Regions from separate parts of the Plantactinospora sp. KLBMP9567 genome, predicted to be linked through region 3. Evidence: riboswitches for the same ligand, from Rfam matches in the RefSeq annotation. Region 3 holds a riboswitch; each other region holds the start of a gene.
What was found. Region 3 has a riboswitch for cyclic di-AMP ahead of R6Y94_RS02975 (hypothetical protein). Riboswitches for the same ligand answer to the same signal wherever they lie in the genome.
Positions count from the first base shown of each region.

Region 1: it holds a riboswitch for cyclic di-AMP, as region 3 does, so the genes downstream of both, R6Y94_RS27575 (hypothetical protein) here and R6Y94_RS02975 (hypothetical protein) in region 3, are expected to answer to the same signal.
Region 2: it holds a riboswitch for cyclic di-AMP, as region 3 does, so the genes downstream of both, R6Y94_RS25975 (C40 family peptidase) here and R6Y94_RS02975 (hypothetical protein) in region 3, are expected to answer to the same signal.
Region 4: it holds a riboswitch for cyclic di-AMP, as region 3 does, so the genes downstream of both, R6Y94_RS36770 (C39 family peptidase) here and R6Y94_RS02975 (hypothetical protein) in region 3, are expected to answer to the same signal.

Region 1 is NZ_JAWQRR010000038.1:50,894-54,268, forward strand. Features, by position in the region: partial or broken gene R6Y94_RS27560 (TIGR04222 domain-containing membrane protein) at 1-299, opposite strand, end outside; gene R6Y94_RS27565 (hydrolase) at 340-993, opposite strand; gene R6Y94_RS27570 (hypothetical protein) at 1,207-1,410, shown strand; cyclic di-AMP (ydaO/yuaA leader) riboswitch at 1,549-1,681, shown strand; gene R6Y94_RS27575 (hypothetical protein) at 1,684-2,712, shown strand; gene R6Y94_RS27580 (glycoside hydrolase family 65 protein) at 2,793-3,375, opposite strand, start outside.
Region 2 is NZ_JAWQRR010000034.1:164,758-168,132, forward strand. Features, by position in the region: gene dcd (dCTP deaminase) at 1-340, shown strand, start outside; gene R6Y94_RS25975 (C40 family peptidase) at 488-1,528, opposite strand; cyclic di-AMP (ydaO/yuaA leader) riboswitch at 1,541-1,681, opposite strand; gene R6Y94_RS25980 (peptidoglycan recognition family protein) at 1,977-3,375, shown strand, end outside.
Region 3 is NZ_JAWQRR010000006.1:37,514-40,888, reverse strand. Features, by position in the region: gene R6Y94_RS02985 (ABC transporter permease) at 1-560, shown strand, start outside; gene R6Y94_RS02980 (cation diffusion facilitator family transporter) at 713-1,627, shown strand; cyclic di-AMP (ydaO/yuaA leader) riboswitch at 1,877-2,004, shown strand; gene R6Y94_RS02975 (hypothetical protein) at 2,011-3,114, shown strand; gene R6Y94_RS02970 (cellulose-binding domain-containing protein) at 3,226-3,375, opposite strand, start outside.
Region 4 is NZ_JAWQRR010000050.1:1,173-4,547, reverse strand. Features, by position in the region: gene R6Y94_RS36775 (DUF2231 domain-containing protein) at 101-640, shown strand; gene R6Y94_RS36770 (C39 family peptidase) at 708-1,556, opposite strand; cyclic di-AMP (ydaO/yuaA leader) riboswitch at 2,036-2,177, opposite strand; gene mdlC (benzoylformate decarboxylase) at 2,434-3,375, shown strand, end outside.

The DNA of each region.
Region 1 (3,375 bases), on a different contig from region 3:
TCCCGCTGCTCGGCCAGGGCCTGCCGGACAAGCCGCTGGTTGGCCACCTCACGGGGTGACATCGAGCCGTACAGCGCACCGAACAGGGCACGTTCCAGCGGTTCCGCGTACGCCGGCATGCTGCCGGTCCGGCTGAGTCCGCCGGGTCGGGCGGCCGTCACACCGCCCCGGCCGTGCAGCATCACCAGTGCGGTCTGGACGGCACCCCAGGCGCCACCGGTGAGATAGCCGAGGTCCGTCGTGCTCAAGTCGCGGGACAACGCCGTCATCCTTAGAGTATGGAGAACCCGCGCACGTCCGTCCCGGGCTGTCCGGTCGAGCCACGGCCGGGCGGGGCGGTCAGCCGGGCAGGTGGCCGGTGAACCACTCCGCCGCCTCCCGGGCCACCTGGTCCAGGGCGCCGGGCTCCTCGAACAGGTGGGTGGCGCCGGGCACCACCCGCAGCTCCGCCCCGGCGTCGAGGTCGGCCAGCGCCTGGTCGTTGAGCCGCAGCACCTCGTCGTCGAGCCCACCGACCAGCAGAAGCGTCTCGGCGCGTACCCGGGGCAGGTCGGCGCCGGCCAGGTCCGGGCGACCGCCGCGGGAGACGACCGCGTACACCCGGTCGGGGCGCTGCGCGGCGGCCGAGAGCGCGGCGGCGGCGCCGGTGCTGGCCCCGAAGAGTCCGATCGGGAGCCGCCCGGCCGGTTCGCCGGTCGCCAGCCAGTCGACGATGCCGATGAGCCGGCCGGTGAGCAGGCCGATGTCGAAACGCAACTCCCCGGTCCGGTCGTCGAGCGCCTCCTCGTCCCGGGTCAGCAGGTCGACCAGCACGGTGGCCAGGGCGCGACGGTTCAGCGCCTCGGCCACCATCCGGTTGCGCGGGCTGTGCCGGGAACTGCCGCTGCCGTGTGCGAACAGGACGATCCCGCGTGCGTCGGCGGGGACGACCAGGTCGCCGGTCAGTCGTACGTCTCCGGCCGGAATCGTGGTCTCGGTGGTCCGGGTGTCCATTCGACTGCCTCCCATGCCTCTTCCCGGCGGAGAGTCGCGGGTGTGGCGCCGACCGCCGTCCTGTCGGTCTTACCCGGCGGCGCCGGGCTCAACCACACGCCGCCAGCCGCCCGGGGCCCGGGTTTGCCGGTACGCAGTCGGGGAAGGCCGGAACGTCCGACCAGGCACCGGGACGGCCGACGTGCCGACCGGCAGACGAACGTGAGGGACGCTATGGCCCGCCAGAAATCCGGCAAGGCGAAGTCCGGCTCGGCCCGCACCGACGAGCCGGGGCAGCAGAATCCCGACCGGAGCGAATGGGCAGACGAGGCTGCCAAGGCGAGGTCGCTCGACGATCCGCGCCGCACGCCGCCGCGTGACGCGGTGGGCATGCCGTCCAGCGGTGAGCGGTACTCGGAGGATCCACGCGACCGCTAGGAGGTCGTACCGGCGCGACTCATGATCGGTGGCCGGGGTGAATTTTCCACGGCGGATCATCCCGGAATTCCCGAGGTCGGCCCGGTTGGTCCGGTAGGCTGACCCCGGTTTCGCCCGGTGGCGCACCCCTCCGCGCCGGCGTGACCGCCGCCGAATCACCAACGAGGTGAGCCGGGGACCCAGGTAGGTGGGGTGAGTCCGCAACCGCGGTAGGGACTTGTTCCGTCCCGAACCCGTCAGCTAACTCGGTAGGCGGGCGACGGAGGGACATGCATGACGGGATCCACACGTCGGCGGTTACCGCTGGCCCTGGCCCTGCTCGCCACGTTCGGCGCGCTCGCCGGAGCAGCACTCCGGCCCGGCGTTGCGGAGGCGAACAGCCCCGCCGTTCTCGGCGACGAAGGCGACACGCCGCTCCTGCGCGACGTGCTCGAATCGACCGGCCGAGGTTACCTACAGGCCAAGAACGCGCTGGCCAACACCCAGGCTCGGCAGGCGAAGATCGCCGCCGAGCTAGGCCGGGTGGAGGGACGGATCGCCGAGCTGCGCCCCCGGGTGGAGCAGGTGGCCCGGACGGCGTACCAGACCGGCCGGATCGGCCCGGTGCTGGTGCTGCTGCACAGCGGCTCGGCGGAGGAACTCCTGGAGCGCGCCCGCGGCCTGGAGGTGGTGGCCCTGCGGGACAACGACGCGCTGCGTGCGCTGGGTCAGGCCCGGGAGCGGGCCACCCGGGCGAAACAGGCACTGGACGCCGAGGTGGTCGAGGAGCGCCGGCAGCTCGCCATCATGCTGCGGCAGAAGCAGGCCGCCGAGCGGGCGCTGGCCCAGGTCGGCGGCGCCTCCACCGGAGGCTTCGTCAATGCCCGCTCACCGGTGGCCCGGTCCGCGCCACGTGCTGCCGACGGCTCCTGGCCGCCGCAGTCGTGCAGCCGGCCCGACCCGACCACCACGGGCTGCGTCACCCCGCGCACCCTGCACGCCTTCAACGAGGCGCGCCGGGCCGGCTTCACCCGGTTCACCGGGTGCTACCGCTCCGGCGGCCCCTACGAGCACCCGAAGGGCCGGGCCTGCGACTTCTCCGCCGAGGCGGGCGGCTTCCGGGGTGCCGCCACGGGCGCCAACCGGACCTACGGCAACAACCTCGCCGCGTTCTTCGTCCGCAACGCCGACCGGATCGGTGTGCTGTACGTGATCTGGTACCGGCAGATCTGGTTGCCGACGACCGGTTGGAAGTCGTACAGCGGTGCGCACGGCGACCCGTCCAGCGACCACACCAACCACGTACACCTGTCGCTGGTCTAGGGGTGCCGATCAGATCTTGACGACTTCTTGCGGTGGGGGCGGCAAGAAGTCGTCAAGATCTCCGGCTTGCCGGCCGGTGGTCAGGTCGGCTCGCCTTCGGGGGCACGACGGGCGGGGGCCCGACCGGCCGGCTGGGCCGGTTGCGGGCCCACCGGGCGGGCCGGCGGGATCGGCCGGGTCACCGACTCCAGGCAGGTGATCCGGACCTTCTCGCCATGGTGCAGCAGCTCCAGTGCGTCGTCCGGCTCGCCGTCACGCAGCGCGTACGTCGCCTCGCGCGGCCGGACGTCGACCCGCAGATGCACGCCCCGATAGCGGAGCGAGAACTCCAACCGGTCGATCCGGCTCGGCAGCCGGGGTGTGAAGGAGAGCGTCGCGGTGTGGTCGCGCATCCCCCCGAACCCGGCCACCAGGGCGATCCAGGCCCCGGCCAGCGAGGCGACGTGCACGCCGTCCCGGGTGTTCTGGTTGAGGTCGTGCAGGTCCATCAGGGCCGCCTCGCCCAGATAGTCGTGCGCGAGTTCGAGGTGCCCGGTCTCGGCGGCCAGCACCGCCTGGGTGCAGGCCGACAGCGACGAGTCGCGGACCGTACGCCGCTCGTAGTAGGCGAAGTTGGCCGCCTTCTCCTCGTCGCTGAACGCGTCGCCGCGCCAGTGCATCGCC
Region 2 (3,375 bases), on a different contig from region 3:
GCTCGCCTCCACGCTGGAGGTGATCTCCCTCGGCGACCAGCTGGCGGGAAGACTCGAAGGAAAATCGAGTCTGGGCCGGCTCGGCCTGCTCACCCACTCGACCGCGGGCTTCATCGACCCCGGCTTCTCCGGGCACGTCACGCTGGAGCTGTCGAACGTGGCCAACCTGCCGATCCGGCTCTGGCCCGGGATGAAGATCGGCCAGCTCTGCATCTTCCGGCTCTCGTCGCCGTCCGCCCACCCGTACGGGTCGGCCGTCTACGGCTCGCGTTACCAGGGGCAGCGCGGCCCTACCCCGAGCCGCTCCTGGCAGAACTGGCGCACCTGGCCCACCCGCTGAGGCTGTTGGCGACAGAAGCAGCACGCCTGCACCGAACGGCCCGGGCCGGGCCGGACGGGCAGCCGGGAACGCGAACAGAACCGAATGGCAGAACCCCCGCCGCACCTGCGCGACGGGGGTTCTGCCATTGACTCGGTCCGGGAGACGTCAGCCGGGTCTACCGAAGCTGTGGATCTCGCCGTCGTCCATCCGCTTCATCTTGATCGGTTCGCCGGCCCGGGAGGCGTGCACGATCCAGCCGTCGCCGACGTACATGCCGACGTGGCTGAGGTCGGCGTAGTAGAAGACCAGGTCACCGGGGCGTAGCGCGGAGCGGCTGATGCTGGCGGTCTGGCCGCGCTGGGCCCGGGCGTTGTGCGGCAGCGACACGCCGCCCTGGTTCCAGGCCGCCAGGGTCAGGCCGGAGCAGTCGTACGAGCCGGGACCTTCGGCACCCCACTTGTACGGCTTGCCGATCTGGGCACAGGCGAACTTGACCGCCTTGCCGGCCGCACCTCCAGGGTAGGTGGCCGGGCAGGGCGCGGGCCGCAGCGGGCCGGCCGAGCCGTTCCCGTACGCCTGGATCCGCAGCTTCTGCAACCGCTCGACCTCGGCGTCGATTTCCTTCTTCTTCGCCGCCAACTCTTTCTCGGTCTTGGTCAACTGGCTGACCAGCCGGTCCAGCGGAGCCTTCTGGGAGGCGTACTTGTCCTTGAGTTCGACGACCGCCTGCACCTCGCGCTGCTGCTGCCGCGCGAACTGGTCGAGCACCGAGAGCTGGCCGACCAGCGCGGTCGGCGACTTCGAGGTGAGCAGGGCGTTGACCGCCGAGGCCTTGTCACCCTTGTACGCCTGCACCGCGAAGTCGCTCACCCGGTTCATCGCGGCGTCGATCTGCGACTGGAGCGGGGCGATCTTCTTCTGCAGGGCGGCGGCCTGCTTCTTCTTCGCGGCCAGGTCCTGCCGGGTGGCGTTGTGCTTCTCGACGACCGGCTCCAGCTTGCGCCAGGCGGTGTCGATCTGCTGCTCGATCTCGGCCACCGTCGGTTCGGCGAGCGCCGGCGTCGTGCCGGTGAGCAACACCGCGGCGCTGGCCAGTGCGGTGAGCGCGATGGCGAGAATGGACCTTCGAGGGCGCGGTTTCGCGTTCCCGGCGTCGGTGGATGCCGACCGGAGGGATGGCGACCGCGACGGGGCAGGGGGAGCCACCGGGGTCCGTACTCCTTCTTCCGTAGCCCGCCTACCGGGTTAGCTGACGGGTTCGGGCGGGAAGATTGTCGCCCTACCGCGTGAGACGCGGATTCACCCCATGAAGCTCGGGTCCCCGGTTCGCTGAGTGTGACGATTCGGCGGTGTCGAGACGTCGCCGCCCGGCTAGGCGGCCTGCCGTCGGCTCGACGGTCCCCAACACTAGAGAAGGGTGTTATCCAAACGCAACCCCGTGATCTGAGTCGATTCGTTAGGTATCGGACCAGTCGCTGACGGTGGGAGCCACTGGGATTCTTCACGGTGGCGGAGCCCGCACTGGAGACGCCGAACACGCTGCGTGTCGGTGAAAGTTTTCTGCATAGCGACGAGCTTCCTCGGCAGGTATTGACGGGCACCGGTCCCGGGTGGAGGGTGATCTTCAGGCCCACCCCCGGCTCATGGAGGTTCGATGCTTCCCACCACACACCCGCTGAGCAGGAGAATCGCGATCGGAGCCGCGGTCGTCGGCGCCGCCGCGCTGCTGCCGGCCAGCCCCGCGCCAGCCACCGTCGCACTCCCCGACACCCGGCAACAGGAGTACGCCGCCGCGGCGGCCGAGTTCGGCGTACCCGAGAGCGTGCTGCTCGGCGTCTCCTATCTGGAATCCCGCTGGGACACGAATGCCGGCACGCCGAGCACCAGCGGCGGGTACGGCCCGATGCACCTGACCGACGTCGCCGGGCTGGCCGCCGAGCCGGAACACCCGGAGCACGGCGAGGACCGGCGCGGTGACCCGGCCCGGCCCGCCCGACCGGCGACCGGACCCGCCGGCCCGCACGTCGACCGGACCGGCGACACACCGCCCGGCGGGCAGACCCTGGACGCCGCCGCCGCGCTGACCGGGGTCGACGAGCACGTGCTCCGCGCCGAACCGGCAGCGAACATCCGGGGCGGGGCGGCGCTGCTGGCGTCGTACCAGCAGGCGCTGGCCGCGCCGACGGGCCGGGCCAGCGACCCGGCGACCTGGTACGGCGCGGTGGCCCGGTACGCCGGCAGCGACCGCGCGGACGCCGCGGCGGCCTTCGCCGACGAGGTGTACCGGACCCTCGCCGAGGGCGCCAGCCGGACCACGGACGACGGCCACCGGATCACCCTGCCCGGGAGGCCGGGGATCGCCCCGCAGCGCTCCTGGCTGGACCGGCTCGGCCTGCCCGGCACGCCCCGTCCGGACGGACTGGAATGCCCGCGCGACATCTCCTGCGAGTGGATCCCGGCCCCCTACCAGGCGCTCGGGGACGGCGACTACGGCAACCACGACCTCTCCGACCGGCCGGGCCGGCAGAAGATCGAGTACATCGTCATCCACGACACCGAGGGCAGCTACGACACCACCCTGCGGCTGGTGCAGGACCCCACCTACGTGAGCTGGCAGTACACGCTCCGCTCGGCGGACGGGCACATCGCGCAGCACGTAAAGGGCAAGGACGTGGCCTGGCACGCCGGCAACTGGTACGTCAACGCCAAGGCGATCGGCCTCGAACACGAGGGCTTCGCCGCCCAGGGCACCTGGTACACCGAGGCGATGTACCGGACCTCGGCCAAACTCGTCCGCTACCTCGCCGACCGGTACGACATCCCGCTCGACCGCGACCACGTCATCGGGCACGACAACGTCCCCGGCATCCTGCCGGCGAACGTGCGCGGCATGCACTGGGACCCGGGCCCGTACTGGGACTGGTCGCACTACTTCGATCTGCTCAAGGCGCCGTTCCGGGGCATCGGCCTGCCGGCCGCCGGCCTGGTCACCATCGACCCGGACTTCGCCACCAACCGGCCGGCCTTCACCGGCTGCGAGACCGCCGGGGTGC
Region 3 (3,375 bases):
GCCCCGGGGAGCCGGACCGGCTGCTGGTCGACCTCGCCCCGGGGGTGTCGACGGCGGCCGGCCGGCAGGCGCTGGACGCGGCCCTGGCCGACCAGCCGGCAGTCCGGGTACGCGGCCTCGCCGACCAGGCCGACGCGCTCTCCCGCACCCTCGACGAGTTGCTGGGGATCTTCGCGGCCCTGCTCGGCATGTCGGTGCTGATCGCCGTGCTGGGCATCGGCAACACGCTCGCGCTCTCGGTCGTCGAACGCCGCCGGGAGTCGGCGACGGTCCGGGCGCTGGGCCTGTCCCGCCGGCAACTGGCGACCATGCTGCTGACCGAGGCGGCCCTGGCCGGTGCGGTCGGGGCACTGTCCGGGATCGCCCTCGGGCTCGGCCTCGGGTGGACGGCGGCGATGGGTCTGATCAGCAGCTACGGGCACGGGCTGCCGGCCGTACCGGTGGGGCAGCTGGCCCTCTGCGCGGCGCTGGCCGCCTCGGCGGCGGTGCTGGCCAGCCTGCTACCGGCTCGCCGGGCCGCCCGGGCCCCGATCGTCGCCACCCTCGGCGACGACGGGTGAGCCGGGCACGCCCGCCCGTCGTCTTCGGGTAGGGACGGGTCAGCGTCGTTCTCCGGTAGGGACGGGGCACCGATTCCGTACAGGACGGGTTTCCGGCGCCGCCCGGCCGGCAGTATCGACGGCGGGGGCGACCGGGCCGGAAGGAGGGGACGTTGGGGGTCGGGCACGACCACGGGGGGCGGTTGACCCGGGCGGCGGAACGGCACCGGGGACGGCTCTGGGCCGCCTTCGGGCTGCTCGCCGTCCTGATGGTGGTCGAGACGGTCGCCGCGCTGTTCACCGGCTCGCTCGCGCTGCTCTCCGACGCCGGGCACATGTTCACCGACGTGCTCGGGATCGGGATGGCGCTGGCCGCGATCACGGCGGCCCGGCGGGCGGCCGGCGACCCGCAGCGGACCTTCGGGCTCTACCGCCTGGAGGTACTGGCCGCGCTGGCCAACGCGGTACTGCTGTTCGGGGTGGCGCTCTATGTGCTGGTCGAGGCGGTACGCCGGTTCGACGACCCGCCCCGGGTCGCGGCCGGGCCGATGCTGCTGGTGGCCACGCTCGGCCTGCTGGCCAACGCGGCGGCGTTCGGCCTGCTCCGGGCCGGCGCGCGGGAGAGCATCAACCTGCGCGGTGCCTACCTCGAAGTGCTCGGGGACCTGCTCAACTCGGTGGGCGTGATCGTCGCCGCCGTGGTGATCATCCTGACCGGCTGGCGCTGGGCCGATCCGATCGTGGCCCTGGCGGTCGGGCTGTTCATCCTGCCCCGCACCTGGCGGCTCGGCCGGACCGCCGTACGCATCCTGGTGCAGGCCGCGCCCGAGCACCTCGACGTGGCCGCCGTACGCGCCCGGCTGGCCGGCGTACCCGGGGTCTGCGACGTACACGACCTGCACGTCTGGACCCTCACCTCCGGCATGGAGGTGGCCTCGGCGCACCTGAGGCTGGATAGCGATGCGGAGGTCGGTACCGTACTCGCCGCGGCCCGGTCGGCGTTGCGCGAGGACTTCCACATCTCGCACGCCACCCTCCAGGTCGAGCCCAACACCGCCCCCGGAGGCTGCGGGCCCACCGACTGGTGACCGTTCGCGACGCTGCGTCACGGCGTGGCCGGCCGGAAACTGTCGGAATTCCGCCTCAGGAGAGGTCGAGGCTCACCGATAGTTAGCGGCATCTTAAGTTTCGATCCGGCACTTGAGGTTTTTGTCCGGATACATCCTTGCGAAGTAGGAGAATCGTGAATCTAACTCCGGCAACGCCACGTATCCCCGGGCGGCAACTGCCGGTAGGCTCGGCTCCGGTCTCCGCCGGGCGGCGCCCTCCGGCGCCTGCGGAGACCGTCGCCTAATCGCATGCGCGAGCCGGGGAACCACGTACCAGGGGTGCATCCGCGCCAGCGGTAGGGATCTTCCGTCCCGAACCCGTCAGCTAACCCGGTCGGCGGCTGACGGAAGGACATTGTCATATGCCGTTCCTGGCACCCACCCGACAGGCTCCGGCACCCGCGCGGAGAGCCACGAGACTGCCCCGGAAGGCCGCGACGACCGTGGCCGTCGCCCTGGGCATGGTCCTCGCGGCACTCGGCGGCGCACCCGCCGCCGCGGCACCGGAGTACGCGACCCCCGGGACGCTGGCCGCAGCACCCGGCGGGGACGACATCGACGGAGGCACCGACAGCCTGCGCGAGCAGCTTCAGGCCGCCAGCAAGGGCTACCTGACCGCCAAGAACAGGTTGGCCAACTCCGTCAAGCGGCAGACGGAACTGAACCAGCAGCTCGCCGCGCTGCGCACCGAGGTGGCGAGCCGGAGCGAACGGGTCGCCGAGATGGCCGACATGGCGTACCGGACCGGTCGGCTCGGGCAGGTCTCCGCCCTGCTCAACAGCGGTTCTCCGACCAGCCTGGTGGACCGGGCCGCCGCACTCGACACCATCTCGGCGAACGAGAGCCGGGAGCTGCGCGGGCTGCGGGAGAGCCTGGACAAGGAGACCCAGGCCAAGGCGGCGCTCGACAAGGAGGTCGGCGAGCAGCGCAAGCAGGTCGAGGTGATGGAGACCCGCAAGAAGCAGGCCGAACGGGCGCTGGCGGCGGCGAACAACAGCGGCGGCGCCGGCTCGGGGATCAGCGGCAGCGGCGGCGGGTCGGCGCGACCGGCACCCCGCAACGCCGACGGCTCCTTCCCGGACGAGTCGTGCAGTCTCGACGACCCGACCACCAGCGGCTGCATCACCGCGCGCACCCTGCACGCGCTGAAGCAGGCCCAGGCGGCCGGCTTCACCCGGTTCGTCTCCTGCTTCCGCAGCGGCGGCAGCGGCGAGCATCCGAAGGGGCAGGCCTGCGACTTCGCCGCCCAGAAGAACGGGTTCGGCGGGGTGGCGACCGGCGGCGACCGGACGTACGGCAACAACCTGGCGGCGTACTTCGTGCGAAACGCCGATCGACTTGGCGTGCTGTACGTGATCTGGTTCAAGCAGATCTGGCTGCCGAGCAGCGGTTGGAAGACGTACAACGGGGGCAACGGTGACCCGTCCAGCGACCACACCAACCACGTGCACCTGTCGATGAACTGATCGACCGCACCTGACGCACCGATCGCGAACCGCCGGCACCGCCCGCCACCCCTGGGCAGTGCCGGCGGTTCTCGTTCCGCACCCGGCCGTACCCCGAACCGGGTGCGCCGGTCAGCAGCCGATCCGGGCCGAGCCCAGCGCCACGTCGTCGAACCAGAGCGTGTTCGCGCCCTCGCCGTAGCTCTCCCAGCCCAGCCGCAGGTCGGTGAGGCTCGGCCGCCAGTTGGCCCGGTTGTACCACTGTCCGTCGACGTCGTGCGT
Region 4 (3,375 bases), on a different contig from region 3:
CGCCAGTCCGCCGGGCGTGGCGGACCTGCGTCCGCCCGGTCCGTACGCCTGTCGTCCACCCCTTGCTTTCGCCAGCCGATCTGTCGCCGAGGAGGCGCCGGTGCTTGAGGAGTTCATGGGCATTCCCGCCCACCCCTTCCTGGTCCATGCCGCGGTGGTGTTCGTGCCACTGCTCGCGTTGACCGCGGTCGGGTACGCGTTCGTTCCGTTCGTCCGACCGCACCTGCGTTGGGTGCTGGGACTGCTCGCGGTCGCCACCCCGCTGGCCGCACTGATGGCCAAGCTCTCCGGTGACCGGTTCCTCGCCCGGCTGGAGTCCCGTAACCGGGTCAGTCCGGAGTACGTGCCGCGACTGGCGGAGCACCAGGATCTCGGCACCAACACCCTGTACGCGACGATCGCGCTCGGGGTGCTGACCCTGGCGCTGGTCTTCCTGGTCAAGCCCCGGGCCACCGCCGCACCGGTGACCGCCGGGACCGAGGGGAGCGCCGAGGGCGGCGCGGCCGCTGCCGCCGCCAAGGGGTCGCCGGTGCTGACCCTGGTGCTCGGGGTGCTGTCCCTGGCGGCGGCCGGGATCACCCTGTACTACGTGTTCCGCACCGGCGACACGGGCGCCCAGGCGGTGTGGCAGGGCCAGTGATTCCCGCCTGAGCACGGGCACGCACGGCCGGCGTCTGGTCGGTACTACTACCGGCGGGCGGGGCGGGTCAGGACGAGTAGCCCCGGGTGGCCGCCCAGTTCGCCAGGTCGATGGTGGTCATCCAGTAGTTGCTGTCCTCGCCCGGGATGGCCGGGTCGGCGATCTTCACCGTACGGCCGTCGTCGCGGTAGCCGACCACGGTCAGGTAGTGCCCGCCGGGGTAGCTGTGCCAGCCGCCGTCGAGGTCGGTCGCCGAGCCGGCGATGTTGACCACCACGGCGTACCCGCTGGTGACGGCGTGCACGACGTCGGCCTGGAGCCGGTCCATCTGGGCCGGGGTGGCCGCGCCGCCGGGGATGGCGGTGGTACGGTAGAAGTCGGTTCCGGTGATCTTGTTGAGCACCCGGGTGGTGTCCTCGGCCGAGTTGGTGCCGCTCATCGTGGTGCCGAGGTCGGCGGCGACGGCGTCCTGGCTCGGCTGCTTGTCCCGGACGGTCAGCGCGATCCGGGTGGCGGCCGGGCCGCAGTACCAGCCGTTGATCTGGGCCTGGAACTCGTAGTCCAGCAGCTTCGACTCCGGCGGCGCCGGGGGCTTACTCGGGGTGCTGGCGGGGGCCGCCTTCGCCGCCTTGGTGGTCGGCGCGGTGGTCGTCGACTGCGACGGGGTCGCCGGGGCGGTCGTTTCCGGCGCGGTGGTCTCCGGTGCGGTGACGATGGCCGCTCCGGCCTGTCCCGCCGGGGCGCCGAGTTCGGCGACGGCGACGGTCGAGGTCTCCGGGGCCTCCGCCGAGCCGGTCGAGGCCAGGACGACCCCGCTGGACGCGGCAGCGGCGAGCACCGCGGCCGAGGCGAGCGCGAGCCGGTTACGCCGGCCCGACATGGCGGTCCGGAACCGCCCGTTAATTGCGTGCTTCAACGTTATCCTCCACGGGAAATGCGCGTCACCGCCACCGGGGGGCAAGGAATGACGCGGCGTTTCGGTCGCTGCCGGAATGTGACGTGAAATCGCACGGAATCGCACGGACGAAATCGCCCGGGAGAGGCCCGCCGACGCATTCGGCGGAACGGGCCGACGGTACGGACGGACCGACGGTGCGCCAGCCGGTGGGAGCGCCGCTATCGGCGTACCGGCGGAATCAGCGCTACCACGATCCGTCGCGACCGGCCGGCGGCCTCACCGGGACCGCGACCAGTTGGCCGGCGGACCCGGCAGTGCCCGCGCGTCGACGACTTCCGCGTCACAGACCGCTATCGGGCCAGGTTCAGGTGCCGGCCTGGGGTCGGCCGGTCCGGTCAGGGCGGTCCGGGACGGTCGCGGCGACCGGGAGTGGAGCCGCAACGCAGCGAGGGAACTGGGGGGACGGGCCAGGGCCCGGGTGGTGCGGCACGAACAGCTACTCCTTCCGACACCGCCTACCGGGTTAGCTGACGGATTCGGGCGGGAAGGCCGCCCTACCACGGGCCAGCGGCTCGCGGATTCACCCCAGATAACTGTGGGTCCCCGGCTCGTTACAGAACGACTCGGCGGGTCTGCTCCGGTGTCACCCAGATGGCGACCAAGGGGCCGGACCAGACCCGCCGACATTACTGGCCGCCTTCCGCCGTTGCCAACCCCACTGAACAGCGAAAACAGGGCTTGACAGCGCGATCGGGACGACCGGCGACCGGGCTTGGGGCGGCGGGCGGCCGCGCAGATAAACCGGCATGATCATGTACGCGTACGGTATGACGGAAATGACCGGCTTGGCGCGGTGGTCCGAGCATGGGACGAGGACTCCAGGAGGCTCCTTCCGATGACAACCGTGCACGAAGCGACCTACGACCTGCTCCGCTCCCTCGGCCTCACCACCCTGTTCGGCAACCCGGGCTCCACCGAGGAGCCATTCCTGAAGAACTTTCCGGCCGACTTCGCCTACGTTCTGGCTCTCCAGGAGGCCTCCGCGGTCGCGATGGCGGACGGCTACGCGCAGGCAACCGGCCGGCCGGTGCACGTCAACCTGCACACCGCACCCGGCACCGGAAACGGAATGGGCAGCCTCGTCACCGCCTGGCACAACAAGACACCCATGATCGTTACCGCCGGCCAGCAGACCCGGACGATGAATTTGTCCGAGCCGATGCTGACGAACGTGCGCCCGACCCAACTGCCCGAGCCGTACGTCAAATGGAGCCACGAACCACTGCGCGCGCAGGACATTCCCGAGGCATTCATGCGGGCGCTCGCCACCGCCGTACAGCCGCCGGCCGGGCCGGTGTACCTCTCCCTGCCGCTGGACGACTGGGACGAGCCGGCCAGCGGCACCGCGCAGGTACGCCGGATCAGCACCCGGGTCGCACCCGATCCGACGGAACTGGACCGGTTCGCCGAGATCCTGGCGGCGAGCCGGAACCCCGTGCTGGTGATCGGATCCGCGGTCGACCGCAGCGGCGGCTGGGCCGAGGCGGTCGCCCTGGCCGAGCGGAGCCGGGCACCGGTCTGGCAGCCGCCGTTCGCGGACCGGGTCGGCTTCCCCCAGGACCATCCCCAGTTCCAGGGACTGCTGCCACCGGCGATCGGGCCGCTGGCCGAGAAACTGGTCGGACACGACACCGTACTGGTGGTCGGTGCCCCGGTGTTCCGTTACTACCCGTACGTCCCCGGCCGGCGGGGCTATCTGCCGGACGGCACCCGGCTGCTGCACGTCACCGACGACCCGGCCGAGGCGGCCCGGGCACCGGTCGGCGACAGCCTGGTC